Regions from separate parts of the Streptomyces sp. NPDC014676 genome, predicted to be linked through region 1. Evidence: riboswitches for the same ligand, from Rfam matches in the RefSeq annotation. Region 1 holds a riboswitch; the other holds the start of a gene.

Region 1 (14,243 bases):
GCCCTCCTGGGCCTGGCGTTCCTCCTGGTGCCCCTCCTCGCCCTCCTCCTGCGCGCCCCCTGGCGGGACCTCCCCGGGCAGCTGACCAGCCCCGAGGTGTGGGAGGCGCTGCGCCTGTCACTGCTGTGCGCCACGACGGCGACCGCGCTGAGCCTGGTCGTCGGCGTCCCGCTGGCCTGGCTGCTGGCCCGTACGGACTTCCCCGGCCGGGGTCTGGTCCGCGCCCTGGTGACGCTCCCGCTGGTGCTGCCCCCGGTGGTGGGCGGTGTCGCCCTGCTGCTCGCCCTGGGCCGCAACGGCGTCGTCGGCCAGTGGCTGGACGCGTGGTTCGGCATCACCCTGCCCTTCACCACCACGGGCGTCGTCCTCGCCGAGACGTTCGTGGCGATGCCGTTCCTCGTCATCAGCGTCGAGGGCACGCTGCGGGCCGCCGACCCGCGCTACGAGGAGGCGGCCAGCACCCTGGGCGCCTCCCGCTTCACCGCGTTCCGCCGGGTCACGCTGCCGCTGATCGCTCCCGGCGTCGCGGCCGGTGCCGTACTGGCCTGGGCGCGGGCCCTCGGGGAGTTCGGGGCGACGATCACCTTCGCCGGCAGCTTCCCCGGCCGCACCCAGACCATGCCGCTCGCGGTCTACCTCGCCCTGCAGAACGACCCGGCCGCCGCCATCGCCCTCAGCCTGGTCCTGCTGGCGGTCTCCATCGCCGTACTGGCCGGGCTGCGGGACCGCTGGACGAGGACCGTCTGACACCATGCCGAAGCATCCCGGGACCGTGCCCGACGCCGCCGAGGGCCTGGACGCGCACCTCGTCGTGGACCGCGGCTCCTTCCGACTGGACGTCGCGCTGACCGCCGCGCCCGGTGACGTCGTCGCCCTGCTGGGCCCGAACGGCGCCGGCAAGACCACCGCCCTGCGCGCCCTCGCGGGCCTCACCCCGCTCGGTGCCGGGCATCTGCGGCTGGATGGCGTGGATCTGCGCCGTACGCCGCCGGAGTCGCGCCCGGTGGGTGTCGTCTTCCAGGACTACCTGCTCTTCCCGCACCTGACCGCCCTCGACAACGTGGCCTTCGGGCCGCGCTGCCGGGGCGCCGGCAAGGCGGAGGCACGCGCGCAGGCCGCCGAATGGCTCGACCGCATGGGGCTGGCCGAGCACGCGGGCGCCAAGCCCCGGCGGCTGTCCGGCGGCCAGGCCCAGCGGGTGGCCCTCGCCCGCGCCCTGGCCACCCACCCCCGGCTGCTGCTCCTGGACGAACCGCTCGCCGCCCTGGACGCCCGCACCCGGCTGGAGGTGCGTGCGCAGCTCCGCCGCCATCTGGCCGCGTTCGAGGCCGTCGCCGTCCTGGTCACGCACGACCCGCTGGACGCCATGGTGCTCGCCGACCGTCTGGTCGTCGTGGAGCAGGGCCGGATCGTGCAGGAGGGCACGCCCTCCGACATCGCCCGTCACCCGCGCACCGAGTACATCGCCCAGCTCGTCGGCCTCAACCTGTACCGCGGGCGGGCCGACGGCCACACGGTGCGGCTCGACGCGGGTCCCGCCGTGAGCACCACGGAGGACCTCTCCGGGCCCGCCTTCGTGGCGTTCCCGCCCGGCGCCGTCACCCTGTACCGGGACCGGCCGACCGGCTCCAGCGCCCGCAACCTCTGGCGTTGCGAGGTCGCCGGTCTGGAGACCCACAGGGATCAGATCCGCGTGGAGCTCACCGGCGAGCTCGCCCTGGCCGCCGACCTCACCGCGGTCGCCGCGGCCGAACTCGACCTGCGTCCGGGCGCGACGGTCTGGGCGGCGGTCAAGGCGACGCAGACCCACGCGTACCCGGCGTAGCCGAAGGGGGCCCTCCGCAAAGGGCCCCCTTCGGCGTGTGTCAGTCCTCGTACGCGTCCAGCGGCGGGCAGGAGCAGACCAGGTTGCGGTCGCCGAAGGCCTGGTCGATGCGGCGCACCGGCGGCCAGTACTTGTCGGCGGCGCTCACCCCGGCCGGGAAGACGGCCTCCTCGCGGGCGTACGCGTGGTCCCACTCCCCACCGAGCGCGGCGGCGGTGTGCGGGGCGTTGCGGAGCGGGTTGTCGTCCGCGGGCCACTCGCCGGAGCCGACCTTCTCGATCTCCGCGCGGATCGCGATCATCGCCTCGCAGAACCGGTCGAGCTCGGTGAGGTCCTCGGACTCGGTGGGCTCGATCATCAGCGTGCCGGCCACCGGGAACGACATCGTCGGCGCGTGGAAGCCGTAGTCGATCAGGCGCTTCGCCACGTCGTCCACGCTGACGCCGGTCGCCTTGGTCAGCGGGCGCAGGTCGATGATGCACTCGTGCGCGACCAGCCCGCCGGGGCCGGTGTAGAGCACCGGGTAGTACGGCTCCAGACGCTTGGCGACGTAGTTGGCGCTGAGCACGGCCACCTGCGTGGCCCGCTTGAGGCCCTCGCCGCCCATGAGACGGACGTACGCCCACGAGATCGGCAGGATGCCCGCCGAGCCCCACGGCGCCGCCGAGATGGGCCCGACGCCGGTCTCCGGACCGGCCTCCGGCTGGAGCGGGTGGTTCGGCAGGTACGGCGCCAGGTGCGCCCGTACGCCGACCGGGCCGACGCCGGGGCCGCCGCCGCCGTGCGGGATGCAGAAGGTCTTGTGCAGGTTCAGGTGCGAGACGTCGCCGCCGAAGTGGCCGGGCTTGGCCAGACCCACCAGGGCGTTGAGGTTGGCGCCGTCCACGTACACCTGGCCGCCGGCCTCGTGCACCTCGGCGCAGATGTCGGCGACGTGCTCCTCGAACACGCCGTGCGTCGAGGGGTAGGTGATCATCAGCACGGACAGCTCGTCGCGGTACTGCCCGATCTTGGCGCGCAGGTCCGCGACGTCGATCTCACCGTCGTCGGACGTCTTGACGACGACGACCTTCATGCCGGCCATCACGGCGCTGGCGGCGTTGGTGCCGTGCGCGGAGGACGGGATCAGGCAGACGGTGCGCTGCTCGTCGCCGTTGGCCCGGTGGTAGCCGCGTACGGCGAGCAGACCGGCCAGCTCGCCCTGGGAACCGGCGTTGGGCTGGAGGGACACCTTGTCGTAGCCGGTGACCTCGGCGAGACGTTCCTCCAGCTCGTGGATGAGCGTGAGGTAGCCCTGCGCCTGCTCGGCGGGCGCGAAGGGGTGCAGCTGACCGAACTCGGGCCAGGTGACCGGCTCCATCTCGGTGGTCGCGTTGAGCTTCATGGTGCATGAGCCCAGCGGGATCATGCCCCGGTCCAGCGCGTAGTCGCGGTCGGAGAGCCGGCGCAGGTAGCGCAGCATCGCGGTCTCGGAGCGGTGCTGCCGGAAGACGGGGTGGGTCAGGTACTCGTCGTCGCGCAGCAGGGCGTCCGGCAGGGTGTCCCGCGCGGCCGCGTCCAGCGCCTCGACGTCGCCGTCGACGCCGAAGGCGCTCCACACGGCGGTCAGCCGCTCCCGGGTGGTGGTCTCGTCGCAGGCGATCGAGACGTGGTCGGCGTCGACGAGACGCAGGTTGACGCCGTTGTCACGGGCGGCGGCGACGACCTCGGCGGCCCGCCCGGCGACGCGCACGGTCAGCGTGTCGAAGTAGGAGCCGTGCACGATCTCGGCCCCGCCGGCCCGCAGGCCCGCGGCGAGGACGGTGGCGTACCGGTGGGTGCGCCGGGCGATCAGCCGCAGCCCCTCCGGGCCGTGGTAGACGGCGTACATGCCGGCCATGACGGCGAGCAGCACCTGGGCGGTGCAGATGTTGCTGGTGGCCTTCTCGCGGCGGATGTGCTGCTCACGGGTCTGGAGGGCGAGGCGGTACGCCTTGTTCCCGTCGGCGTCGACGGAGACGCCGACGAGCCGTCCGGGCAGGCTGCGCGCCATCTTCTCCTGCACGGCCATGTAGCCGGCGTGCGGCCCGCCGAAGCCCATCGGCACACCGAAGCGCTGCGTAGTGCCGACCGCTATGTCCGCGCCCAGCTCACCGGGCGACTTCAGCAGCGTGAGGGCGAGCAGGTCGGCGGCGACCGTGACCAGCGCGCCCAGCTCGTGCGCCTGGTCGATCAGCGGCTTGATGTCGCGTACGGCACCGGAGGCGCCCGGGTACTGGATCAGTACGCCGTTGATCTCACGCTCGGCGAGCTCGGCGGGGATGCCCTCGCTCAGGTCGGCGACGACGACCTCGACGCCGGTCGGCTCGGCACGGGTCTCGATCACGGCGATCGTCTGCGGCAGCGCGTCCGCGTCGACCAGGAACAGACCCTTCTTGTTCTTGCCCATGCGCCGCGACAGCGCCATCGCCTCGGCGGCGGCGGTGCCCTCGTCGAGCAGCGAGGCGCCCGAGGTCGGCAGGCCGGTGAGCTCGGCGACCACGGTCTGGAAGTTCAGCAGCGCCTCGAGCCGGCCCTGGGAGATCTCCGGCTGGTACGGCGTGTACGCCGTGTACCAGGCGGGGTTCTCCATCACGTTGCGCAGGATGACGGGCGGGGTGAAGGTCCCGTAGTACCCGAGCCCGATCATGGAGCCGAGCACCTCGTTGCGGTCGGCCAGCGCACGCAGCTCGGCCAGGACCTCGGCCTCGCTCCGGGCGCCCGGCAGGTCCAGCGCGTCGGCGTTCTTGATGACGTCCGGCACGGCGGCGGCCGTCAGCTCGTCCAGCGAGCCGTAGCCGACCTGCGCGAGCATCTTGGCCCGGGCCTCGTGGTCGGGGCCGATGTGGCGCTGCTCGAAGGGGATTCCCTGTTCGAGCTCGGAGAGCGGAGTGCGAGGGGCGGTCATTGAGGAGGCCTCCTGGTCCGACGACCTTCGAGGGGCACCACGGCGCGGGTGCCCGAACGGCCTCCCCCTCTGTCATCTCAACCTGAGAGCTTCACCGGACGGCCCGAAGGCGCCCGGCTTTCACCGTCGGTGAGAGCGGAAGCCGTCGACACCCGCCCTGCTTTCCAGAGTGACCTCGTCCGTGCGGTACGTGTGCCTGAGAGATTCCGGGGAGGATTTGCTCCTTCGGCGCCTCCGGTGATGTCCGGAGGGCTCTCCCGCACGGGGTCAGCAGCCGTTTGCCAGCGTACCAGCGAGCACCACACCAGAACCTTCGAGTGGCCGTCCAGCCGATTGTGCCGTTTTGTAGTGCTTACGGATGAGTTTGCGACCAATGGAGGGCCTGTGCAGACCGACATCGATCCGCGCCACCTGATCGGCCGCAAGGCGTTCGACCGCAACGGCACCCGGATCGGCACCATCGACGAGATCTACCTCGACGACGCCACCGGCGTACCGGAGTGGGCGGCGATACGCACCGGCCTGTTCAGCAGGGACGCCTTCGTCCCCCTGGAACCCAGCGAACTCATCGACGGCGCCCTCCACGTCCCCTTCGAACGCGCCCTCATCAAGGACGCCCCCGACTTCGGCGTGGGCCGCCATCTCTCCCCCGAACAGGAACTCCAGCTCTACCACCACTACGGCCTGGACCTCGCCGCTCCCCCTCCCCTCCCGGACCGCGACTTCGGCAAACTCGCCGGGAACGACAAGCCGGCCTGATCCGCCCCGCTCACCGGCTCTCCGTCCGCATCCCTCCACCGGTCCCCGCGCTCTCGTCCTCCCCGGATCCCCGGGACACCAGCGGCAGCGGCTGCGCCGGCTGCAGAGCCGGGTCGTCGACGCGGAAGGTCCTCACCCGGCCCGGCTCCGAGCCGGGCGTCTCGAAGCGCGCTGTGACCCGGCCCAGCCCGCTGCCCTGCACCCATCCGTGCCCGTACACGTCGTGCCGTACGTCGTGCCCCGCCGGCCAGCGCCGCTCGGCGGGCGTCTCCGGCTCCGGCGCGGGCACGGTCTCGGCCTCCTCGTGCGGGAAGTCGTCGGCGGGTACGCCCGCCGCCTGCGCGAACAGGTCCTCCTGCGTGTAGTCGGCCAGCCCGCTGACCCCGACGCCCAGCAGCCGCACCCCGCCCGTCGTGTCGACCGAGTCCAGCAGCCGCGCGGCCGCCTCCCGCACCACCGCCGGATCGTCCGTGGGGCCCCGCAGCGTCTCGGAGCGGGTGAGGGTCGAGAAGTCGTACCGGCGCACCTTCAGCACGATGGTCCGCCCCGACAGGCCCGCCCCCCGCAGCCTGCGCACGCACCGGTCCGCGAGCCGCCGCACCTCCGTCCCCACCCGCACCCGGTCGTGGATGTCCACGTCGTAGGTGTCCTCGACCGAGACCGACTTGGTCTCCCGCTCGGCCACCACGGGCCGCTCGTCCCGGGCCAGCGCCATCGCGAACAGCGCGTGGCCGTGGGCCTTGCCCAGCAGCCGTACGAGCTCGTCCTCCCCGGCCTCGGCGAGCTCGCCGACCGTGTGGATCCCCGCCCGCCGCAGATGGTCACCGGTCGCCGGTCCGACGCCCGGCAGGGTGCGGACCGGCAGCGGCCCCAGCAGGGCCCGCTCCGTGCCCGGCTCGATCAGCACCAGTCCGTCCGGCTTCGCCTGCTCCGAGGCGATCTTCGCCAGCATCTTGGAGGCCGCGAGCCCCACCGACCCGGTGAGCCCCGTGACCGCCCGTATGTCCGCGCGCAGCTTCGCCCCGGCCAGCCGCGCCGACCGCTCGTCCCAGGCCGTGCCGCCGGCCTCCAGGTCCACGAACGCCTCGTCCAGGCTGAGCGGCTCCACCAGCGGTGACAGGGCCCGCAGCAACTCCATCACCTGCTCGCTGACCGACCGGTAGAGAGCGAACCTCGGCACCAGGTACGCGGCGTTCGGCGCGCGTCGCCGGGCCTGCGCCATGGGCATCGCCGAGTGGACGCCGAAGACTCGTGCCTCGTACGAGGCGGTGGCCACCACACCCCGCGGCCCGAGCCCGCCCACGACGACCGCCTTACCGCGCAGGCTCGGTTTGGACGCCTGCTCCACCGAGGCGAAGAAGGCGTCCATGTCGAGGTGCAGGATCGTGGGCGCGGATCTCACATCTCCGATGCTGCCCTACGCCACTGACAACAGCCGTTCCCGGGCGGCCCCGGACGGCCTCAGACCGCCTTGTTCCGCCGCCGCGCCAGCTCGTCCATCGGGTTGTGCCCGACCAGGGTCTCCCCGGTGTCGACGCGCTCCCCGTGCAGCTGGGACAGCGCGCTCTCCACGTCCCGCCACACCACGCCCACGGCGATGCCGAAGACGCCCTGGCCGCCCTGGAGCAGGGCGTGCACCTCGTCGGACGAGGTGCACTCGTAGACCGTGGCCCCGTCACTCATCAGCGTCATGCGCTCCAGGTCGCTGAAGCCGCGCTCACCCAGATGCCGGACCGCGGTGCGGATGTTCTGCAGGGAGACGCCCGTGTCCAGGAACCGCTTGACGATCTTCAGCACGACGACGTCGCGGAAGCTGTAAAGCCGCTGCGTGCCCGACCCGTGGGCCGGCCGCACGCTCGGTTCGACCAGGCCCGTACGGGCCCAGTAGTCGAGCTGCCGGTAGGTGATGCCGGCGGCGGCGCAGGCCGTGGGCCCCCGGTAGCCGATCTCCTCGGACGCCATGGATGTCGCCCCTCCGCTGCTCGGCACAGCCGTCGGTCGCTGCGGAGCCTGGTCGATCGCACCGCCGTGCGCGGGATGCCCCCCGCTCGAACGGAGCCGGGAGCTCTGGGAAGGGTACGGCCCGCTCGCCCCGAAACCGCGTCCGGGGGCACCCCCAGCCGTACCGTCGCCGCTGCTTCTCACGCCGACCTCCGTCCTTGACCTGCCTCCTCGAAGGTAGGCAGTCACCAAGGGTGCGTCAACGATCGCCACACTCGGCACGCCGAGTGATAATCACCCTAAGAGTGGTTTCTCGTACCCCGTCGCGGGGAACGGCTAGCCGAATGCCCTCGGCGTGAGCCCCGGCGGCCGACCGGGCCGACGGCCGCCCTCACTGGTTACTGGTTCCGAAGTCCTCCGGCGAGATCTGGTCGAGGAACTCGCGGAACTTCTCCACCTCGTCCTCCTGCTCGTCCGGGATGGCGATCCCGGCGTCGTCGAGCACCGTGTCACTGCCGTAGATCGGCGTACCCGTGCGCAGGGCCAGCGCTATGGCGTCGGAGGGGCGGGCACTCACCTCGACCCCGCTGGCGAACACCAGCTCCGCGTAGAAGACACCTTCGCGCAGATCGGTGATGCGTACTTCCGTGAGCTCCTGTCCGACGGCTTCCAGCACGTCCTTGAACAGGTCGTGGGTCAGCGGCCGTGCGGGTGCCATGCCCTGCTGGGCGAAGGCGATGGCCGTCGCCTCCCCCGGTCCGATCCAGATGGGGAGGTAGCGGTCGCCGCCCACTTCACGCAACAGCACGATCGGTTGGTTGGAGGGCATCTCGACCCGGACACCTACGACATCGAGCTCGTTCACACAGTAACCCTAGGCCGTGCCCGGGACGTTTGGGTAGTCGGGCAGGGAACGGGTGGCCGATCCGGGCCCCCGCGCCGCTCCGTCTCAGGGCGGCCGTATCCCGAGTGCCGCCTGCACCAGCGCCGCGTGCAGCTTCATCGTGAGCCCCGCCAGCTCCTTCGTACGCGCCTGCGCGTGGGCCCTGGTCTGCGGGTTCCGGTGGCGCTTCAGCGGGGCGACCACCTGGTCCACCAGACCGGCCTCACGGTCGGCGGCGGCCTTCATCGCCCTCAGATGACGCGGCTCGATCCCGAACCGCCCCAGCTCGGTGATGAGCCCGGCGACGGTGACCGACTCGGCGTCGTACATGCCGTCCTCGACCGGGGCGAGCAGCCCGTACGACTCCCACTCGGCGAGCGTCCGCTCGTCGATGCCGGCCGCGGCCAGCAGTCGGCCGCGCCCGATACGCGCCGCCGTGGCCCCCTCGGCGGCGGGCTCCTGAGCGGTCTCCCCGTCCCCCGGACGGCCCAGCACCGGCAGCTGGACGGCCTCACCGCGCTCCATGGCGTCGAGGTGCTCACGGATCACCTTGAGCGGCAGGTAGTGATCGCGCTGCATGCGCAGCACATGGCCGAGGCGCTCGACGTCCCCGGCGCTGAACTTGCGGTACCCCGACGGGGTCCGCTGCGGCTCGATCAGCCCCTCCGACTCCAGGAAGCGGATCTTGGAGATGGTGACCTCGGGAAACTCCTCGCGCAGCACGCCCAGCACCGTGCCGATGCTCATCAGTCCGGTGCCCGCGGCGGCGGCGCCGTCGTCGGCACCGCCGCTCGGTGTCTGAACCATGAACCTTCCCTGGGGTCCCCCGGACGGATCCGGGGAGGTCAGTAGCCCCGCTGGCTCGCGTAGAAGACCAGCCGGTACTTGCCGATCTGCACCTCGTCGCCGTTGGCCAGGGCGACCTGGTCGATCCGCTCACGGTTGACGTACGTCCCGTTCAGGCTGCCCACGTCGGCCACCGTGAAGGAGCCGTCCGGGCCGCGCCGGAACTCCACGTGCCGACGGGAGACCGTCACGTCGTCCAGGAAGATGTCGCTCTGCGGATGACGCCCGGCCGTGGTCAGGTCGCCGTCCAGCAGGAAGCGGCTGCCCGAGTTCGGCCCGCGGCGCACGACCAGGAGCGCGGAACCCACCGGCAGCGCGTCGACGGCCGCCTGCGCCTCGGGAGAGAGCATCGGCGTCGGCGTCTGACCGGTGGCCTCCGCGTCGTAGGCCTCGAGACCGGAGATCGAGATCGTGGACGTCGTCTCCGAGGGGCGCTCCGGGGTGACTCCGGGCCTCAGCGGCGCGCCGCAGTTGGAGCAGAAGCGGCTGTTCTCCGCGTTGCGGTTGCCGCACCTCGTACACACCAGGGCCGACATGGACGGATCCTCCTGCCGCGGCTGCCCTCCGGGGGCGTGGGACGCGTACGGGTCGGAGAACTCTCCACCCGTACCTGAGGTCGACGGTTGCCCGAAACCTATGCCGCCCGACTGTGCGGGGTCAACGGACGGCGCGCCCTGACCCACCTGGTCCCGGTACAGCGGACGCTGACCTTCCGCCTCAGGCTGTGCGCGATGGCGAGCGGTCGCGTTGTCGCTGCCCTCTCGCCGCGCGCTCTTGCCGAACAACTTCGCAAACAACTTCACGGGCGATTCCCCTTGACCGAAACAGACCCGCCCGTGGGGCAGGACGAACCCTGACTGAACACATTGGCCGACCCGGACATCTTCACAACGTCCGCCTCCGCCAGACAGTTTCCACCACGCACCACCCATTCGGTGCGCCGACCCCCCGCAACCTCATGCCCTCGCCGGACGCCCCGCATGCACCCCCGGTTCACTGGGAGGACGACCGAGCGTAGTCAGGCCGCTTCACCACCCGCAAGGCATCCACGACGATCTTGGTCGACCGCTCCACGGTAACGGTGGCCTGTTCCTTCTCGAGAGTCTGCACCACGCCTCCGGGGATGTTGAGCGCCGGCTCGAGGTCCTGCGGCTTGCCGATGACCTTGAAACGATAAGGCGTGGTGATCTTGTTCCCGTCCACGGCGACACCGTTCCCGGAGTCCGTCAGGTAGGTGCCCGCCACCACCCGCACATCGTTCACCTGGATCGCCTCGGCACCGGCCGCGCGCAGTTCCTGGACGGCGTCGAGCAGCATGTCCGCCTCGACCGTCCCCTTCGTGTCCTCGATGGTCATCGTGATCCCGGGCCCCTGCGCGGCCACGGTGCCCGCCAGCACACCGAGTTGCCGCTCCTTCTCGATCGTCTGCTTTCGGGCCTCCTCGGCCTGGTCGGAGCTGTTCTCCAGCTCGTCGCGCTGCTTCTCGAGTCCCTGCTTCTCGTCCTCAAGACGCTCTGTGCGGTCGTCGAGTTCATCGAGGATGCGCACAAGATCTTCCTGGCGTGCCCCGCGCAGCGCGCTGTCACCGTCGCTGTTGGACGCCACCTGGACGGCAAGACCGAAACCGAGACCGAACAGCAGAAGGGCGACGATCAGTTGGGCCCGGGTCACCCGCGGCGGCCACAGCCCGTTCACCAGCCGCTGTCGGCCGGTCAGCCCCGAGGGCTCCGGAACGGGCTCCTCCGCCGGTGTGGGCGCCTTCGCGGGCGCTTCGGCGGGCACCTCCGCGGGCAGTTCCCTGCGCAGCCCGGCCAGGGGCGAGGCGTCCGGGGCGGGCCGGGGCGGGGATACCGCCGGGCGCGTCGTCTCGTCGGATTCGTGCTCACTCATCGGCCTCACGCCCGGAACACGTGCCGGCGGATCGCCGCGGCGTTGGAGAAGATACGGATACCGAGGACCACGACGACACCCGTGGACAGCTGGGCCCCCACGCCGAGCTTGTCGCCGAGGAACACGATCAGTGCGGCGACGACGACGTTCGACAGGAACGAGACCACGAAGACCTTGTCGTCGAAGATGCCGTCGAGCATGGCCCGCAGACCTCCGAACACGGCGTCGAGCGCCGCGACGACGGCGATCGGCAGGTAAGGCTCGACGACCGCCGGAACCTCGGGCCGGACCAACAGTCCGGCCACGACTCCCACGACGAGGCCCAGTACGGCGATCACGATGTGCCCTTCTCGGTTATCGGCTGTGCGGTACGTACGATCACACTCGGTGCGGCGGGCAGCCGGACGTCGTCCTCCACGGAGAGGGCCGTCCGGATCCCGTAGTTCTCTTGCAAGGCATGCAGATACAGCCCGTCCGCGCTGTTCTGGAACCGGTCGCTCAGCTCCCCGCCGTCCCCCACCGCGAGCACCGTGTACGGCGGCACCAGCGGTCTGTTGTCGACCAGTATCGCGTCTCCCGCGGCCCTGATCGCCGACAGGGCGGTCAGCCGCTGCCCGTTGATGGAGACGGCCTCGGCACCGGACTCCCACAGACCGTTGACCACACGCTGCATGTCACGGTCACGGACCCGCCCGGTGTCGGAGAAGCCGGTGGTCGACCGCGGGCCGCCGTCGCCGCCCGTACTCGCGTCCTTGGCGTCGTTCACCACGAGCCGCACGCCGGGCCCGTGCACCGCGACGGCGCCGGACAGGATGCCCACCAGCGCGGACCGGTCGCCTCCGCTGTCCCGGAGCGCCTCGCGCTGCCGTGCGCTCACGTCCGCGCGCAGTTCGTCGACGCTGTCCTCGAGCTTGTCCGCGGCCTGGGTCTCCTGGTCGATCCGGTCGATCAGCTCTTCGCGCTCCTTGGCGACGACGGGAGCCGCGACCCGGGCCTGAGCGGCCCCGACGGTCACGATCAGGGCGGCGAACACCAGGCCGACGGCGAGCCCCAGCCTCGCCCTGAGGGTCTTCGGCATGCCGCCATCGCCGGAGGTCTTCCTCCGCGCGGCGGCCTCGGCGTATCCGTCGTCGAGGCTGTGGTCCATGACGTTGGTGAGCAACGACATGGAGGCGTCCGGGCGCGCGGGCCGCGCGGGTGTGCTCCGAACGGGGGGTTGCTGCGGCATGCCGCACATCGTCGCACGCCGCGGCCACTACCTCCGAACGGACCTACCGGCGTGCCGGACAGGCCCCGTTGAGGACGCTTGTCCGGCACGCACGCGTACCGCTCGTTCTACCGCCGGCGCCGACCACTCACCGGCCCGCGCTGTCCACGACCGCGGACCACTCGTCGAGCAGGGCCTGTGCGGAGGCGTCGTCGGGGCCCTCGGCCCACAGATGGGTGACCGCCTCGGCCGGGTCGGGCAGCACCATCACCCAGCGGCCGTCGGTCTCCACCACCCGCACGCCGTCGGTGGTGTCCACGAACCGGTCTCCGGCCGCCTCCACGACCCGCCGCATCACCAGGCCCTTGACGGCCCACGGGGTCGCCAGGTCCCGCTTGAGCACATGCGCCCGCGGGATGCGCGCGTCGATCTGGCTGAGCGTGAGCTGGGTGCGCGCCACCAGCCCGATGAGCCGCACGAAGGCCGCGGTGCCGTCGTAGACGCTGCTGAACTCCGGGACGATGAAGCCGCCCTTGCCGTCACCGCCGAAGATCGTCCCTTCCTCTCCGCCCACGCGTGTGAGGTCGTCGGGCGAGGTGGTCGTCCATTCGACCTGCGTGCCGTGATAGGCCGCGACCTGCTCGGCGATCCTGGTGGTGGTCACCGGGAGCGCCACCCGGCCGCTGCGCCGCTCGGAGGCGATGAGGTCGAGCATCACGAGGAGCGACCGGTCGTCCTCGATGATCCGCCCCTTCTCGTCGACGAGGGACAGCCGCTCACCGACGGGGTCGAACCGTACGCCGAAGGCGGCGCCGGAGGACGCCACGATCTCCCCGAGCCGGACCAGCCCCGAGCGCCGCATGTCGGCCGTCTCGGTCGGCCTGGACTCGTCGAGACCGGGGTTGATGGTCAACGAGTCGACGCCCAGTTTGCCGAGCAGGCTCGGCAGCACCAGGCCGGCACTGCCGTTGGAGGCGTCGACGACCACCTTGAGTCCGGACTCCGCGATACCGGTGATGTCGACGTTACGCAGCAGCGAGCCCGTGTACGAGTCGAAGACACTGGCCGGGAAGTGCAAGTCCCCGATCTCCCCGGGGAACGCGCGCCGGTACTCCTGCCGCGCGAACACCCGGTCCAGCTTCCGCTGGCTGCCCTGGGAGAGGTCGGCGCCCTGCCCGTCGAAGAACATGATGTCGACGGAGTCCGGCACCCCGGGTGTCGTCCGGATCATGATGCCGCCCGCGCTGCCCCGCGCGGTCTGCTGCCGCGCCACGGGCAGCGGCACGTTCTCCAGGTCCCGTACGTCGATGGCGCTGGCCTGCAGCGCGGAGATGACCGCCCGCTTCAGCGCACGGGCACCACGGGAGTGGTCGCGGGCCGTGGTGACGGTCGAGCCCTTCTTCAGCGTCGTCGCGTACGCGCCGGCCAGCCGCACCGCGAGTTCCGGTGTGATCTCGACGTTCAGGATCCCGGACACGCCCCGGGCACCGAAGAGATGTGCCTGTCCTCTGGACTCCCAGATCACCGAGGTATTGACGAACGCGCCCGCCTCGATGGTCTTGAACGGGTAGACCCGTACATTGCCCTGGACGATCGATTCCTCACCGATCAGGCACTCGTCACCGATGACGGCGCCGTCCTCGATCCGTGCCGCGCGCATGATGTCGGTGTTCTTGCCGACGACACAGCCCCGCAGATTGCTGTGCGGTCCGACATACACGTTGTCGTGGACGACGGCCTTGTGCAGGAAGGCACCGCTCTTCACGACGACGTTGGACCCCACGACCGTGTGTTCGCGGATCTCCGCACCGGCCTCGACCTTGGCGTAGTCGCCGATGTAGAGCGGCCCGCGCAGCACGGCGTCGGGGTGCACTTCGGCTCCCTCGGCGACCCAGACGCCCGGGGAGATCTCGAAGCCGTCGATGTCGACGTCGACCTTGCCCTCCAGGACGTCGGCCTGCGCCTT
Region 2 (14,243 bases), on a different contig from region 1:
CCGGGGCCTCGACGAACAGGGGCCGGGGCCTGTTCCCTCAGCACTCGATGATGTTCACCGCGAGCCCGCCCCGCGCCGTCTCCTTGTACTTGACCGACATGTCCGCGCCGGTGTCCTTCATCGTCTTGATGACCTTGTCCAGGGACACCTTGTGCGAGCCGTCGCCGCGCATCGCCATCCGGGCCGCCGTGACCGCCTTCACCGCGGCCATGCCGTTGCGCTCGATGCACGGGATCTGCACCAGGCCGCCGACGGGGTCGCAGGTCAGGCCCAGATTGTGCTCCATGCCGATCTCCGCGGCGTTCTCCACCTGCTCGGGGGAGCCGCCCAGCACCTCCGCCAGCGCGCCCGCCGCCATCGAGCAGGCGGAGCCGACCTCACCCTGGCAGCCGACCTCGGCGCCGGAGATCGAGGCGTTCTCCTTGAAGAGCATGCCGATCGCGCCGGCGGCGAGCAGGAACCGGACCACGCCCTCCTCGTCGGCGCCGGGGACGAAGTTCATGTAGTAGTGCAGGACGGCCGGGATGATCCCCGCCGCGCCGTTCGTCGGCGCCGTGACGACCCGGCCGCCGGCCGCGTTCTCCTCGTTCACGGCCATGGCGTACAGGGTGATCCACTCCATGGCGAGGGCCTGCGGGTCGCCCTCGGAGCGCAGCTTGCGCGCGGTGTTCGCGGCCCGGCGGCGCACCTTCAGGCCGCCCGGCAGGATGCCCTCGCGGGACATGCCGCGGTCGACGCACGCCCGCATCACCCGCCAGATCTCCAGCAGGCCCGCGCGGATCTCCTCCTCGCTCCGCCAGGCGCGCTCGTTCTCCAGCATCAGGGCGGAGATGGACAGGCCCGTCTCCTTCGTCAGGCGCAGCAGCTCGTCGCCCGTGCGGAAGGGGTACTTCAGGACCGTGTCGTCCAGCACGATGCGGTCCGCGCCGACCGCGTCCTCGTCCACGACGAAACCGCCGCCGACCGAGTAGTACGTCTTGGTCAGCAGCTCCGTACCGGAGGCGTCGTACGCCCACAGGGTCATGCCGTTGGCGTGGTACGGGAGCGCCTTGCGGCGGTGCAGCACCATGTCGTCGTCGAAGGAGAACGCGATCTCGTGCTCGCCGAGCAGCCGGATCCGGCCACCGTCCTTGATCTTCTCCACCCGCTCGTCGGCCGACTCCACGTCCACCGTGCGCGGCGAGTCGCCCTCCAGGCCCAGCAGCACCGCCTTGGGCGTGCCGTGGCCGTGGCCCGTGGCGCCCAGGGAGCCGTACAGCTCCGCCCGGACCGAGGCGACCGAGTCCAGCAGGTCCTCGTTGCGCAGCCGCCGGGCGAACATCCGGGCGGCCCGCATCGGGCCGACCGTGTGCGAACTGGACGGGCCGATGCCGATCGAGAAGAGATCGAAGACCGAGATGGCCACGGGAGGACTCCTAAGGGTTCGGCGGACGACGCTGTCCACCGGGGAAGGGTGGTTCGGGGAATCTGCGGATCGGAAGAGAGGGATCGTTCATGCGGCGGTGCATGGTGCGGGGCACCGCGCCCACCGACCCAGTGTGCGCGATGCCCCTGATGTCCGTACGTATGAAAGCGTACGAAATTACTGCAGACCGGGGTACAGCGGGTGCTTCGCGGCGAGTGCCGTCACCCGGGCCCGGAGCCCCTCCACGTCGAAGGACGGCTTCAGCGCCTCGGCGATCACGTCCGCGACCTCGGCGAAGTCCTCGGCGGTGAAGCCGCGGGTGGCCAGGGCGGGCGTGCCGATGCGCAGGCCCGAGGTGACCATCGGCGGGCGCGGGTCGTTCGGGATCGCGTTGCGGTTGACCGTGATGCCGACCTCGTGGAGGCGGTCCTCGGCCTGCTGACCGTCCAGCTCGGAGTTCCGCAGGTCGACCAGGACCAGGTGCACGTCCGTGCCGCCGGACAGCACGTCCACGCCCACGGCCCTGACGTCGTCCTTGACCAGGCGCTCGGCCAGGATGCGGGCGCCCTCCAGGGTACGGCGCTGGCGCTCCTTGAAGTCCTCGGTGGCGCACACCTTGAAGGCGACCGCCTTGGCGGCGATCACGTGCTCCAGCGGGCCGCCCTGCTGACCGGGGAAGACCGCGGAGTTGATCTTCTTGGCCAGCTCGGCCGTGGAGAGGATCACACCGCCGCGCGGGCCGCCGAGGGTCTTGTGGGTGGTGGTCGTCACGACGTGGGCGTGCGGGACCGGGTTCGGGTGCAGGCCCGCGGCGACCAGGCCGGCGAAGTGCGCCATGTCGACCATGAGGTACGCGCCGACCTCGTCCGCGATCCGGCGGAACGCGGCGAAGTCGAGCTGACGCGGGTACGCCGACCAGCCGGCGACGATCAGCTTCGGCTTCTTCTCCTTGGCGAGGCGCTCGACCTCGGCCATGTCGACCTGGCCGTCGTCGCCGACGTGGTAGGCGACCACGTCGTAGAGCTTGCCGGAGAAGTTGATCTTCATGCCGTGGGTCAGGTGCCCGCCGTGCGCGAGGTTCAGGCCCATGATCGTGTCGCCGGGCTTGAGCAGCGCGAACATCGCGGCGGCGTTGGCCTGCGCGCCCGAGTGCGGCTGCACGTTGGCGTGCTCGGCGCCGAAGAGCTCCTTGACCCGGTCGATGGCGATCTGCTCGATCACGTCGACGTGCTCGCAGCCGCCGTAGTAGCGGCGGCCGGGGTAGCCCTCGGCGTACTTGTTGGTGAGGACCGAGCCCTGGGCCTCCATGACCGCGACCGGGGCGAAGTTCTCCGAGGCGATCATCTCGAGGGTGGACTGCTGGCGGTGCAGCTCGGCGTCGACGGCGGCGGCCACCGCCGGGTCGAGCTCGTGCAGGGGCGTGTTCAGAACGGACATGCGGCTACAGACTCCTCAGCCGGCGATTTCGGCGTCGTACTCGGCGGCGGTCAGCAGGTCGGCCGGCTCGTCGGTGACGCGCACCTTGAACAGCCAGCCACCCTCGAAGGGGGCGGAGTTCACCAGCGACGGGTCGTTCACCACGTCCTCGTTGACCTCGGTGATCTCACCGGTGACCGGGGAGTACAGGTCGCTGACCGACTTGGTCGACTCCAGCTCGCCGCAGGTCTCGCCCGCGGTCACGGTGTCACCGACCTCGGGGAGCTGGACGAAGACCACGTCGCCGAGCGCGTTGGCCGCGTGCTCCGTGATACCGACCGTCGACACGCCGTCCTCGGCGGCCGACAGCCACTCGTGCTCCTTGCTGTAACGCAGCTGCGTGGGGTTGCTCATGTCCTGAATTCTCCTGTACGCGGGGGACTGCTGATGAGGGAGGGAACTGCGGTGCGGCGCCGGTGAGCAGGCACGACGTGCTCACCTCACGCGCGGAAAGCCGTCTACGACGGTGTCACTTCCGCCGCTTGTAGAACGGCAGCGCCACGACCTCGTACGGCTCGTGGCTGCCGCGGATGTCCACGCCGACACCCTCGGCGCCGGGCGCCGCGTGGGCGGCGTCGACGTACGCCATCGCGATCGGCCTGCCCAGCGTGGGGGAGGGGGCGCCGGAGGTGACCTCGCCGATCACCTCGCCGCCGGCCACGACCGCGTACCCGGCGCGCGGGACCCGGCGGCCCTCGGCGACCAGGCCGACCAGGACGCGGGGCGGCTCGGAGGCGGCGCGCTCGGCGGCCTCGGCGAGCGCCGCACGGCCCACGAAGTCGCCCTCCTTCTCGAACTTCACCACCCGGCCCAGACCGGCGTCGAAGGGTGTGAGGGAGGTGCTCAGCTCATTGCCGTACAGCGGCATGCCGGCCTCCAGACGGAGCGTGTCCCGGCAGGACAGCCCGCAGGGGACCAGTCCGGCGCCCTCGCCGGCCTTGGTGAGCGCCTGCCACAGCTCGACCGCGTGCTCGGGCTTCACGAACAGCTCGAAGCCGTCCTCGCCGGTGTAGCCGGTACGGGCGATGAGCGCGGGCACACCGGCGACCGTGCCGGGCAGACCGGCGTAGTACTTCAGGCCGTCCAGGTCGGCGTCGGTGAGCGAGGCGAGGATGCCGGGGGACTCGGGGCCCTGCACGGCCAGCAGCGCGTAGGCGTCGCGGTCGTCGCGGACCTCGGCGTCGAAGCCGGCCGAGCGCTCGACGAGCGCGTCGAGCACGGTCTGCGCGTTGGAGGCGTTGGCGACCACCATGTACTCGGTGTCGTCCAGCCGGTAGACGATCAGGTCGTCCAGGATGCCGCCGTCCTCGCGGCAGATCATGGTGTAGCGGGCGCGGCCCGGCTTCACGCCGCCGATGTTGCCGACCAGCGCGAAGTCCAGCAGCCCGGCGGCCCCCGGTCCGGTGACGGTGATCTCGCCCATGTGCGAGAGGTCGAAGAGGCCGGCCCTGGTGCGGACGGCGTTGTGCTCGTCGCGCTCGGAGCCGTAGCGCAGGGGCATGTCCCAGCCGGCGAAGTCGGTCATCGTCGCGCCGAGCGAACGGTGCAGGGCGTCGAGCGCGGTCCGGCGGGGTTCGGTACTGCTCATCGGTCGGTCTCCCAAGGCGATGGGGTCCCCCCGCGCGAGTTCGTTCGAGCGTGGGGGAGGGCGAGGACGTTCCTCCCCATCTGTCATCGGAACCTGAGAGGTTCGCCATGACGTCCCCGCGGGGACGGTCCTGGCTTGCACCTTGGGTGGAGCCACCGGAGCACTGCTGGATGCCCTTCGGCGGCCCGCTTTTCAGATGTGCCTCGCCCGCGCGGTAACGGGGCCTGAGAGATTCAAGGGAGGGACTTGCTCCTTCGGCGCCCCGGCGGCAAACGGTGCCGGGGACTCTCCCGCGCGGATTCAAACGGCCGGTATGCAGTTGGCGCGCACATCATTGCACGCATCGCGGGGGCGCGGCAGGGGGACCCTTCCCAGGGGGTGCACCGGGTGTGCGGGCGCCGTCATCAGGATGCTGTGACACGCCTGTTTCGAGAAACGGACGGAAACGACAGACATCCGGCATTACCTTCTCTTTACACTCGGCGGGGATCGGTACTCGTACCCGGCCCCAGGGGAGGACGATCACGGTGAACAGGACCACGGCGTGCGCCACCACCACGGGCGTCACGCTGCCCCAGCAGCCGGCCGCCCAGGCCCGTCGGGCCCGCGGCGCGCTGGCGGCGCCCGTCGTCCGCGATCTGCGCGCGCGGGCCGGCCGCAGCCCGCGCGCCCTGATCTTCGGGCCCCGGGACGTCGTCGTGGTCACCGGGCTGCCCGGCAGCGGCAAGTCCACACTGATGCGGCGCACGGTGCGCGGCACCCGTGTCGACTCCCAGGACACCCGGGACCGCTGGGACAGCCGCATGCCGCGCTTCCTGCCGTACGCGGTCTACCGCCCGCTGGTCCGCCTCGCCCACTACGCCGGACTGCGCCGCGTGCTGCGGACCGGAGGACCGGTCGTCGTGCACGACTGCGGTACGCAGGCCTGGGTGCGCCGCTGGCTGGCCCGCGAGGCCCGCCGCCGGGGCGCGAGCCTGCATCTGCTGCTGCTCGACGTCACCCCGCAGCAGGCCCTGGCCGGCCAGCGCGAACGCGGGCGCGGTGTCTCCCGGTACGCGTTCCTGCGGCACCGCGCGGCGAGCGAGCGGCTGCTGCGCTCGGTGGAGCGGGGCGTGCTGACGGCGGGCACGGGTTCGGCGGTCCTGATCGACCGGGACGCGGCGGACGCGCTGCGCCGGGTCGGCTTCACGGGCTGACCGGTAGCCTTTCCAGCCACAGCAGTGGTTCCAGGCAGCAGGCGGTAGGCAGATGGACTTCCCGGCGGACTTCCCGGCACAGACGCACCCCCATCCGCACGGAGGATGGCCCGGCAACGAACTGGAGGAGGTGCTCTCCGCCTCCCTCGGCGTCCCCTCGGCGGGCGGCAGGATCGTCGAGGTGCTGGGCCGCAGCTTCGTCTGGGTCCCGCTGCCGAACGGCGGCGGCCCGGACAGCGGCCCGCTGGACCTGCCCACCCTGGAGATCGACGGCCAGGCCCACGTCCCCGTCTTCAGTTCCGAGGAGCAGTTCCGTCAGGTCGTCGGCTCCCACATGCCGTACACGATCGCGCCCGCCGTGGAGTTCGCCCGCGGCCTGCCGCCGCAGGCCGGGATCGCGGTGAACCCCGGCGGCGTGGTCGGCATCCCGCTGCCGCCGCCGGCGGTGGCCGAACTCTGTCGGGCCGGACGCACCCCACTGGACGGCGCGGCGGCCGGCGGCCGGGTCCGGCTGTTCGAACCCGACTGGCAGGACGACCCGCTGGACTTCCTCGCCGCCGCCTCGGCGGAGTTCGACGCCCTCGGCCTGGTGACCACCGCCCGCCGCTGCCTCGCCGCGATCGAGACGGCCGACCCGGTCCTCTTCGTCGGCGTGGAACTCTCCCGGTGGGAGGGCGACGCGCGCACCCTCCCCCTGAACGCCCTGGGCCGGGCCCTCGGCCGCACCCCCGCCCCCTGGCCGGTCAACCTCATCGTCCTGGACATCGCCCAGGACCCGGTCGGCGACTGGCTCCGCACCAAGGTCCGCCCCTTCTACCAGCGCCGGCGGTAACACCCCCAGGGGCGCGGGGCCGTACCGACGTGCGGCTCCGCCGCGCGGGCGCGACAAGCCGCGACGAACCCGCACCCGCCCACGGCGCCACAGCCCCGAACTCTCCCGCGAGCTCACCGCCATGCAGCCAGGCAGCCCGCCGCACGGCATCGGCTTAAGCTAGGTCCATCCGCTGGCGAGGTACGGAGGGGCGATACAAGTGAGCGCTGGCACCGCGGCGACCGGACAGGTCGAGCACATGCTGCGCCAGGTGACGCCCGGGCGTTACGACGCGTACGAGGCACTGCTGCGCGCCCTCGCGACCCCCGCCTCCGGCCAGGTCTGGATGCTGCTCTGGCACGGCCAGGCCGGCTCCCCGGACGCCCAGTACGGAAACATGGAGGTCGACGGCTTCGGCTACGCGCCCTGCGTCACCTCCGCCCAGGAGCTGTCCGCCAGCGGCTGGAACCGGTCGTACGAGGTGGTCGACGGCCTCGAAGTGGCCCGCGCGCTCTACCCCGACCGCTACGGCCTCTGGCTCAATCCGCACGCCCCCGGCGGCGGCGTCGGCATCCCCTGGCTGGACCTGCGCCGGATCGCCGACGGCCTGGACCGCCAGCCCGCCGGACCGCTGCGGCTGTCCGAACCGGCCATCGCGATCCCGCAGTTCTACGCCCTCCTCGCGCAGAACGCCCACCGCACCCCGGCCGTCCGTGCCCTGCGCCGCGCCTGGGTGCAGCCCGCGCTGGGCGCCCCGTACCTCGCCATCGGCCTGGACGTGTACGACACCTCCCCGCCCGCCGTGGACGCCGTACGCGCGATGATGCGGCAGTCCCTCGGCGCGGTCCCGGACGGACTGCCCGTGTCGACCGTCGCGATGTCCGACGAGCACGACCCGGTCGCGATGTGGCTGCGCGTCAACTCCCGGCCGTTCTACGACCGCGAGGCCCACGCGGCCCCCGCCCAGGCGCCCGCCGCCGGGTACGGCTACCCTCCGGCCCGCGGGGTCCGCTGACGGGGTGACGGGCTTCCGCCGGCCGTGTCGGCGGCATCCGTGATCTTCACGCGGTGGGCACATTTCTTCGCGCGTAGACGACGGCGAATCGTCACGAAGATCATCGATTGCGCCATTGTGTCCCAACTGTCGGTCGTCCGAAGGGTGTTACCCACTGTTCGGATAACGGAATCCCATGCAGTGCATCACGGTTGTGCATACTTTCCCGGTCAGGCCTGGCGGGTGATCGTGAAGACGCTGAAGACTCCCGACACAGATGCCGGATCGTTCGATCCTGTGATCGAAAGCAAGTTGACAAAGCCGTGATCAACGGCGGGTGTAGGCCGGTCACCACCGGCGAGAGGGGTCAGGTCACTGTGACCGCACCGATCGAGACCACCGGGGCACAAGCCGAGGTACAGCCGGAGGCTGTCCTCGTCGGTGCCGACAAGGGGCAGATCGAGGGTCGTTCCCTGGGGCAGATCGCCTGGTCCCGTTTCAAGAAGGACAAGGTCGCCGTGGCCGGCGGGGTCATCGTGGTCCTGCTGATTCTCCTGGCGATCCTCTCCCGCCCGATCCAGGCGATCTTCGGCCTGGATCCCAACGTCCTCAACCAGGATCTGATCGACCCCAACACCTCGCTGCCCAAGGGCGACTTCGGCGGTATGAGCTGGGACCACCCGCTCGGTGTGGAGCCGAAGTTCGGCCGGGACATCGCCACCCGCATCCTGGAGGGCTCCTGGGTCTCGCTGGTCGTCGCCTTCGGCGCCACGCTCCTGTCCAACACGATCGGCGCGATCCTCGGCGTGGTGGCCGGTTACTACGGCGGACGCGTCGACACGATCATCAGCCGTCTGATGGACACCTTCCTGGCGTTCCCCCTCCTGCTGTTCGCGATCGCCATCTCGGCGACCCTGCAGGGCGGCGCCTTCGGCCTGGAGGGTCTGCCGCTGCACATCGGCGTGCTGATCTTCGTCATCGGTTTCTTCAACTGGCCCTATCTGGGCCGCATCGTCCGGGGCCAGACGCTGGCCCTGCGTGAGCGGGAGTTCGTCGACGCCTCCCGGGGGATGGGGGCCAAGGGGCCGTACATCCTCTTCCGGGAGCTGCTGCCGAACCTCGTGGGTCCGATCATCGTCTACTCGACGCTGCTCATCCCGACCAACATCCTTTTCGAGGCGTCCCTGAGCTTCCTCGGTGTCGGCATCCAGCCGCCCCAGGCTTCGTGGGGCGGCATGCTCAACCAGGCGGTCGCCTTCTACCAGGTCGATCCCCAGTTCATGATCGTGCCGGGTCTCGCCATCTTCGTGACCGTCCTGGCGTTCAACCTGCTCGGCGACGGTCTCCGTGACGCTCTCGACCCGCGCAGCCGCTGACCAGCGGCTGTCACGAGAGTCCAAAGTTTTGCCATCAATGGAGGGGAAGCAGACCATCATGCGAAGGTCAGCGCTGGCCGCGGTCGCGGCCATCGGCAGTGCGAGCTTGCTGCTTTCGGCTTGCAGCAAGGCCGATGACAACTCGGACAGCAACGGAAAGAAGTCGGCTGAGGCCAACGCAGCGACCAAGGGTGTCGTCAACGCCTCCACCCAGAAGGGTGGGACGGTCACGTACGAGTACTCGGACGTCCCGGACTCCTTCGACCCCGGCAACACGTACTACGCGTACATGTACAACCTCAGCCGGCTCTACGCCCGCCCGCTGATGACCTTCCAGCCCGGCGCGGGCGAGGAGGGCAACACACTGGTCCCGGACCTCGCGGCCAGCAAGGGCGTGCCGAGTGACGGCGGCAAGACCTGGACGTACAAGCTGCGTTCGGGCCTGAAGTACCAGGACGGCACTCCGATCACCTCGAAGGACGTCAAGTACGCCGTCGAGCGCTCCAACTTCGCGCGTGACGTGCTCTCCCTCGGCCCGAACTACTTCCAGCAGTTCCTCGAGGGCGGCGACAAGTACAAGGGCCCCTACAAGGACAAGAACCCCAAGGGCCTGAAGTCCATCGAGACGCCGGACGACACCACGGTCGTCTTCCACCTCAACCGCGCCTTCCAGGAGTTCGACTACCTGGTCGCGACGCCGCAGACGGCTCCGGTGCCCCAGGCCAAGGACAAGGGCGTCGACTACGTCAAGAACATCGTGTCCTCCGGCTCGTACAAGTTCGAGAGCTACGAGGAGGGCAAGCAGGTCGTCCTCGTCCGCAACGAGAACTGGGACCCGAAGACGGACCCGCTGCGCAAGCAGTACCCGGACAAGATCGTCGTCAAGCTCAAGGTCAACGCCGAGACGATCGACCAGGACGTCCAGGCCGGCACCGCGATCGACCTCGGCGGCACGGGCGTCCAGGCCGCCACGCAGGCGAAGGTCGTCAACGACGTCTCCCTGAAGGCCAACACCGACAACACCTACGGTGGCCGCCTCGTCTACATGGCGATCAACAACCAGGTCGCCCCGTTCGACAAGGTCGAGTGCCGCAAGGCCGTTCAGTACGCCGTCGACAAGGTCTCCGTGCAGACCGCCCTGGGCGGCCCGATCCGCGGTGACATCGCCACCACGGTCCTGCCGCCGGACATCCCCGGCTACGAGAAGACGGACGTCTACGCCACCCCCGGCAACAAGGGCGACGTGGCCAAGGCCAAGGAGCAGCTGAAGGCCTGCGGCAAGACGAGCATCAACACCAACATCTCGGCGCGCAGTGACCGCCCGCAGGAGATCGACGCGGCCACCGCGATCATCGCCGCGCTGAAGAAGGTCGGCATCAACGCCAGCCTGAAGCAGTACCCGTCGGGCAAGTACTTCACCGACCAGGTGGGTGTGCCGTCGTTCAACAAGAAGCAGAACATCGGTCTGCACATGATGCAGTGGGGTGCCGACTGGCCGTCCGGCTACGGCTTCCTCCAGCAGATCCTGAACGGTGACGCGATCGGCACCTCCGGCAACACCAACCTCTCGTACCTCGACGACAAGCAGATCAACGAGACGCTCGGCAAGGCCATCGCCACCGAGGACGCCGCCGAGCGCAACTCGCTGTACGCCCAGATCGACAAGCGTGCGATGGACCAGGCCGCCCTCGTCCCGCTGACCTACTTCAAGGTCCTGCTGTACCGCCCGGCCAACTTCACCAACCTGGTGTCCTCGGCGGCCTTCAGCGGTCAGTACGACTACCTCAACATCGGCACGACCAAGAAGTAGCCCCGGAAGGCAGGTGAAGGCATTGGTGCCCGCGGGCTTCGCGGCCCGCGGGCACCAGCGCCGGTCCCCGTGATCTCGTACATCCTCCGTCGGACGTTCGCGGCAGTGATCCTGCTGCTGGTCGTCACCGCGGTCACCTTCGCGATCTTCTTTTTGCTGCCGCGGCTCGCCGGCCAGACCGCCGACCAGCTCGCGCAGCAGTACATCGGAAAGAGCCCGACGAAGGCGGACATCCTCGCGGTCAAGCAGAACCTCGGTCTGGACCAGCCCCTGTACGTCCAGTACTGGCATTTCATCAAGGGGATCGTCAGCGGCGCCACCTACAACCTGGGCCCCACGACGGCGCACTGCAACGCGCCCTGCTTCGGCTACTCCTTCAAGAACCACGTCGAGGTGTGGCCGCAGCTCACCTCGCGCCTCCCGGTGACCCTCTCGCTGGCCGGCGGTGCCGCCGTGCTGTGGCTGCTCTCCGGTGTCCTGATCGGCGTGATCTCCGCGCTCAAGCCCCGCAGCATCTTCGACCGCACCTTCATGGGCGTCGCGCTCGCCGGTGTCTCGCTGCCCATGTTCTTCACCGGCAACCTGGCGCTGCTGCTGTTCACCTTCCAGTGGCCGATCTTCGGCCGCACCTACGTACCGCTCACCGAGAACCCGGCCCAGTGGGCCAACACGCTCTTCCCGGCCTGGTGTTCGCTGGCCCTGCTGTACTCCGCCATCTACGCGCGGCTCACCCGCTCGGGCATGCTGGAGACGATGAACGAGGACTTCATCCGCACGGCCCGGGCCAAGGGGCTGCGCGAGCGCAAGGTCGTGACCCGGCACGGGCTGCGGGCCGCGCTGACCCCGATCATCACCGTCTTCGGCATGGACCTCGGCCTGCTGCTCGGCGGCGCCGTGATCACCGAGAAGGTGTTCTCACTGCCCGGCATCGGTCAGTACGCGGTGCAGGGCATCACCGACAACGACCTTCCCCCGATCCTCGGCGTGACCCTGCTCGCAGCCTTCTTCGTCGTGATCGCAAATCTCCTGGTGGACCTGCTGTACGCCGCCGCCGACCCTCGCGTGAGGCTCTCGTGACCGAACTCTCCAAGACCGGGGCCGCCGTGGGCGGGCCCACGAGCTCGCCCTCGAACGCGCCCGACGCGTTCCTCGCGGTCCGCGACCTCAAGGTGCACTTCCCCACCGACGACGGCCTGGTCAAGTCCGTCGACGGGCTCAGCTTCGAGGTGGAGAAGGGCAAGACCCTCTGCATCGTCGGCGAGTCCGGCTCGGGCAAGTCCGTCACCTCGCTCGCGATCATGGGCCTGCACCGGCTCGGCGCCCGCGGCAAGAACGTGCGGATGTCCGGCGAGATCTGGCTGGGCGGCAAGGAGCTCGTCTCCGCCGACCCGGACGAGGTGCGCCGGCTGCGCGGCCGCGAGATGGCGATGATCTTCCAGGACCCGCTGTCCGCGATGCACCCGTACTACACGATCGGCAACCAGATCGTGGAGGCGTACCGGGTCCACCACGACGTCAGCAAGAAGACCGCGCGCAAGCGGGCGATCGAGATGCTCGACCGGGTCGGCATCCCCGAGCCCGACAAGCGGGTCGACAACCACCCGCACGAGTTCTCCGGCGGTATGCGCCAGCGCGCGATGATCGCCATGGCGCTGGTCAACAACCCCGAACTGCTCATCGCGGACGAGCCGACGACCGCCCTGGACGTGACCGTCCAGGCGCAGATCCTCGACCTCGTCCGGGACCTGCAGAAGGAGTTCGGCTCCGCGGTCGTCCTCATCACCCACGACCTCGGCGTGGTCGCCGAGATCGCCGACGACGTCCTGGTGATGTACGGCGGCCGGTGCGTGGAGCGCGGCTCGGTCGACGACGTCTTCGAGCGGCCGCAGCACCCGTACACCTGGGGGCTGCTCGGCTCGATGCCGCGCGTCGACCGCGAGACCTCCGAGCGGCTCATCCCGGTCAAGGGCTCGCCGCCGAGCCTGATCAACGTCCCCTCGGGCTGCGCCTTCCACCCCCGCTGCCCGTACGCCGACCTCCCCAAGGGGGATGTCACCCGTACCGTGCGCCCGGAGCTCCAGCCGGTCGGCAGCGGGCACTTCTCCGCCTGCCACCTCTCGCCGGAGGACCGCACGCGGATCTGGACCGAAGAGATTGCGCCGAAGCTGTGAGTGAGACCAAGAAGACGGACGCGACGACGGTCCCGGCCCAGGCCGCCGCTCCCGAGGAGCGCGAGGTGCTGCTCAAGGTCGAGGGCCTGCAGAAGCACTTCCCGATCCGCAAGGGCGTCCTGCGGCGCCAGGTCGGTGCGGTCAAGGCCGTCGACGGCATCGACTTCGAGGTGCGCAAGGGCGAGACCCTCGGTGTGGTCGGCGAGTCGGGCTGCGGCAAGTCGACCATGGGCCGGGTCATCACCCGGCTCCAGGACCCGACCGGCGGCTCGATCCGCTTCGAGGGCAAGGACATCACGCGGCTGAACACGGCCGGGATGCGTCCGCTGCGGCGGGACATCCAGATGATCTTCCAGGACCCGTACGGCTCGCTGAACCCGCGGCACACCATCGGCGGCATCGTCTCGGCGCCGTTCCGGCTCCAGGGCGTGGAGCCGGAGGGCGGGGTGAAGAAGGAGGTCCAGCGGCTCCTGGAGCTGGTGGGCCTGAGCCCCGAGCACTACAACCGCTACCCGCACGAATTCTCCGGCGGCCAGCGCCAGCGCATCGGCATCGCCCGCGCGCTCGCCCTGAAGCCGAAGCTGGTCGTCGCGGACGAGCCCGTCTCCGCGCTGGACGTGTCGATCCAGGCGCAGGTCGTCAACCTCATGGACGACCTCCAGGAGGAGCTCGGCCTGACGTACGTGATCATCGCGCACGACCTGTCCGTCGTCCGGCACGTCTCGGACCGGATCGCGGTGATGTACCTGGGCAAGATCGTCGAGCTCGCCGACCGCACCTCGCTGTACGAGACGCCGATGCACCCGTACACCAAGGCTCTGATGTCGGCCGTGCCGGTGCCGGACCCGAAGCGCCGAGGCGCCAAGAGCGAGCGCATCCTGCTCCGGGGTGACGTGCCCTCGCCGATCTCCCCGCCGAGCGGCTGCCGCTTCCACACCCGGTGCTGGAAGGCGACGCAGATCTGCACGACCACGGAACCGCCGCTGAAGGAGCTGCGGCCGGGCCAGCGGGTGGCCTGCCACCACCCGGAGAACTTCGCGGACCAGGCCCCGCAGGACGTCGTCCTGCTGACCGCCGCCAAGGAGGCGGCGGCGACGGTCCCGCAGGAGGCACCGGAGAAGTCCGCGGAGACCTCGGAGCCCGAGGAGACCTCGGCGGGGGTGGCGGCGGACGCGGAGGGCGCGAAGCCGAAGGCCCCCGAGACTGAGGCGGAAGCCGGCTCCGAGGCGGGGTCGGCGGAAGCGGAGTCCGAGGCGGAGTCGGCGGAAGCCGAGACTGAGGCGGAGTCGGCGGAAGCCGAGACTGAGGCGAAGCTGGCGGAAGCCGGGTCCGAGGCGGAGTCGGCGAAAGCCGAGACTGAGGCGGAGTCGGCGGAAGCCGGGTCCGAGGCGGAGTCGGCGAAAGCCGAGACTGAGG

Evidence for each region. Region 1 has a riboswitch for glycine ahead of gcvP (aminomethyl-transferring glycine dehydrogenase). Riboswitches for the same ligand answer to the same signal wherever they lie in the genome.
Region 2: linked by a shared signal. The riboswitch ahead of gcvT (glycine cleavage system aminomethyltransferase GcvT) and the one ahead of gcvP (aminomethyl-transferring glycine dehydrogenase) in region 1 are both predicted to bind glycine.

What each region holds. Positions count from the first base shown of each region.
Region 1 is NZ_JBIBZI010000005.1:528,767-543,009, forward strand. It holds gene ACF1DX_RS18005 (ABC transporter permease) at 1-747, shown strand, start outside; gene ACF1DX_RS18010 (ABC transporter ATP-binding protein) at 752-1,825, shown strand; gene gcvP (aminomethyl-transferring glycine dehydrogenase) at 1,866-4,751, opposite strand; glycine riboswitch at 4,926-5,021, opposite strand; gene ACF1DX_RS18020 (PRC-barrel domain-containing protein) at 5,136-5,510, shown strand; gene ACF1DX_RS18025 (DNA polymerase IV) at 5,521-6,912, opposite strand; gene ACF1DX_RS18030 (MerR family transcriptional regulator) at 6,972-7,655, opposite strand; gene ACF1DX_RS18035 (bifunctional nuclease family protein) at 7,843-8,316, opposite strand; gene ACF1DX_RS18040 (MerR family transcriptional regulator) at 8,401-9,141, opposite strand; gene ACF1DX_RS18045 (FHA domain-containing protein) at 9,180-10,112, opposite strand; gene ACF1DX_RS18050 (DUF881 domain-containing protein) at 10,174-11,070, opposite strand; gene ACF1DX_RS18055 (small basic family protein) at 11,076-11,408, opposite strand; gene ACF1DX_RS18060 (DUF881 domain-containing protein) at 11,405-12,298, opposite strand; gene ACF1DX_RS18065 (sugar phosphate nucleotidyltransferase) at 12,426-14,243, opposite strand, start outside.
Region 2 is NZ_JBIBZI010000011.1:80,876-95,118, forward strand. It holds gene ACF1DX_RS27440 (L-serine ammonia-lyase) at 38-1,405, opposite strand; gene glyA (serine hydroxymethyltransferase) at 1,583-2,842, opposite strand; gene gcvH (glycine cleavage system protein GcvH) at 2,858-3,235, opposite strand; gene gcvT (glycine cleavage system aminomethyltransferase GcvT) at 3,351-4,469, opposite strand; glycine riboswitch at 4,672-4,772, opposite strand; gene ACF1DX_RS27460 (AAA family ATPase) at 4,991-5,665, shown strand; gene ACF1DX_RS27465 (enhanced serine sensitivity protein SseB) at 5,718-6,497, shown strand; gene ACF1DX_RS27470 (enhanced serine sensitivity protein SseB C-terminal domain-containing protein) at 6,697-7,491, shown strand; gene ACF1DX_RS27475 (ABC transporter permease) at 7,848-8,846, shown strand; gene ACF1DX_RS27480 (ABC transporter substrate-binding protein) at 8,884-10,656, shown strand; gene ACF1DX_RS27485 (ABC transporter permease) at 10,726-11,733, shown strand; gene ACF1DX_RS27490 (ABC transporter ATP-binding protein) at 11,730-12,827, shown strand; gene ACF1DX_RS27495 (ABC transporter ATP-binding protein) at 12,824-14,243, shown strand, end outside.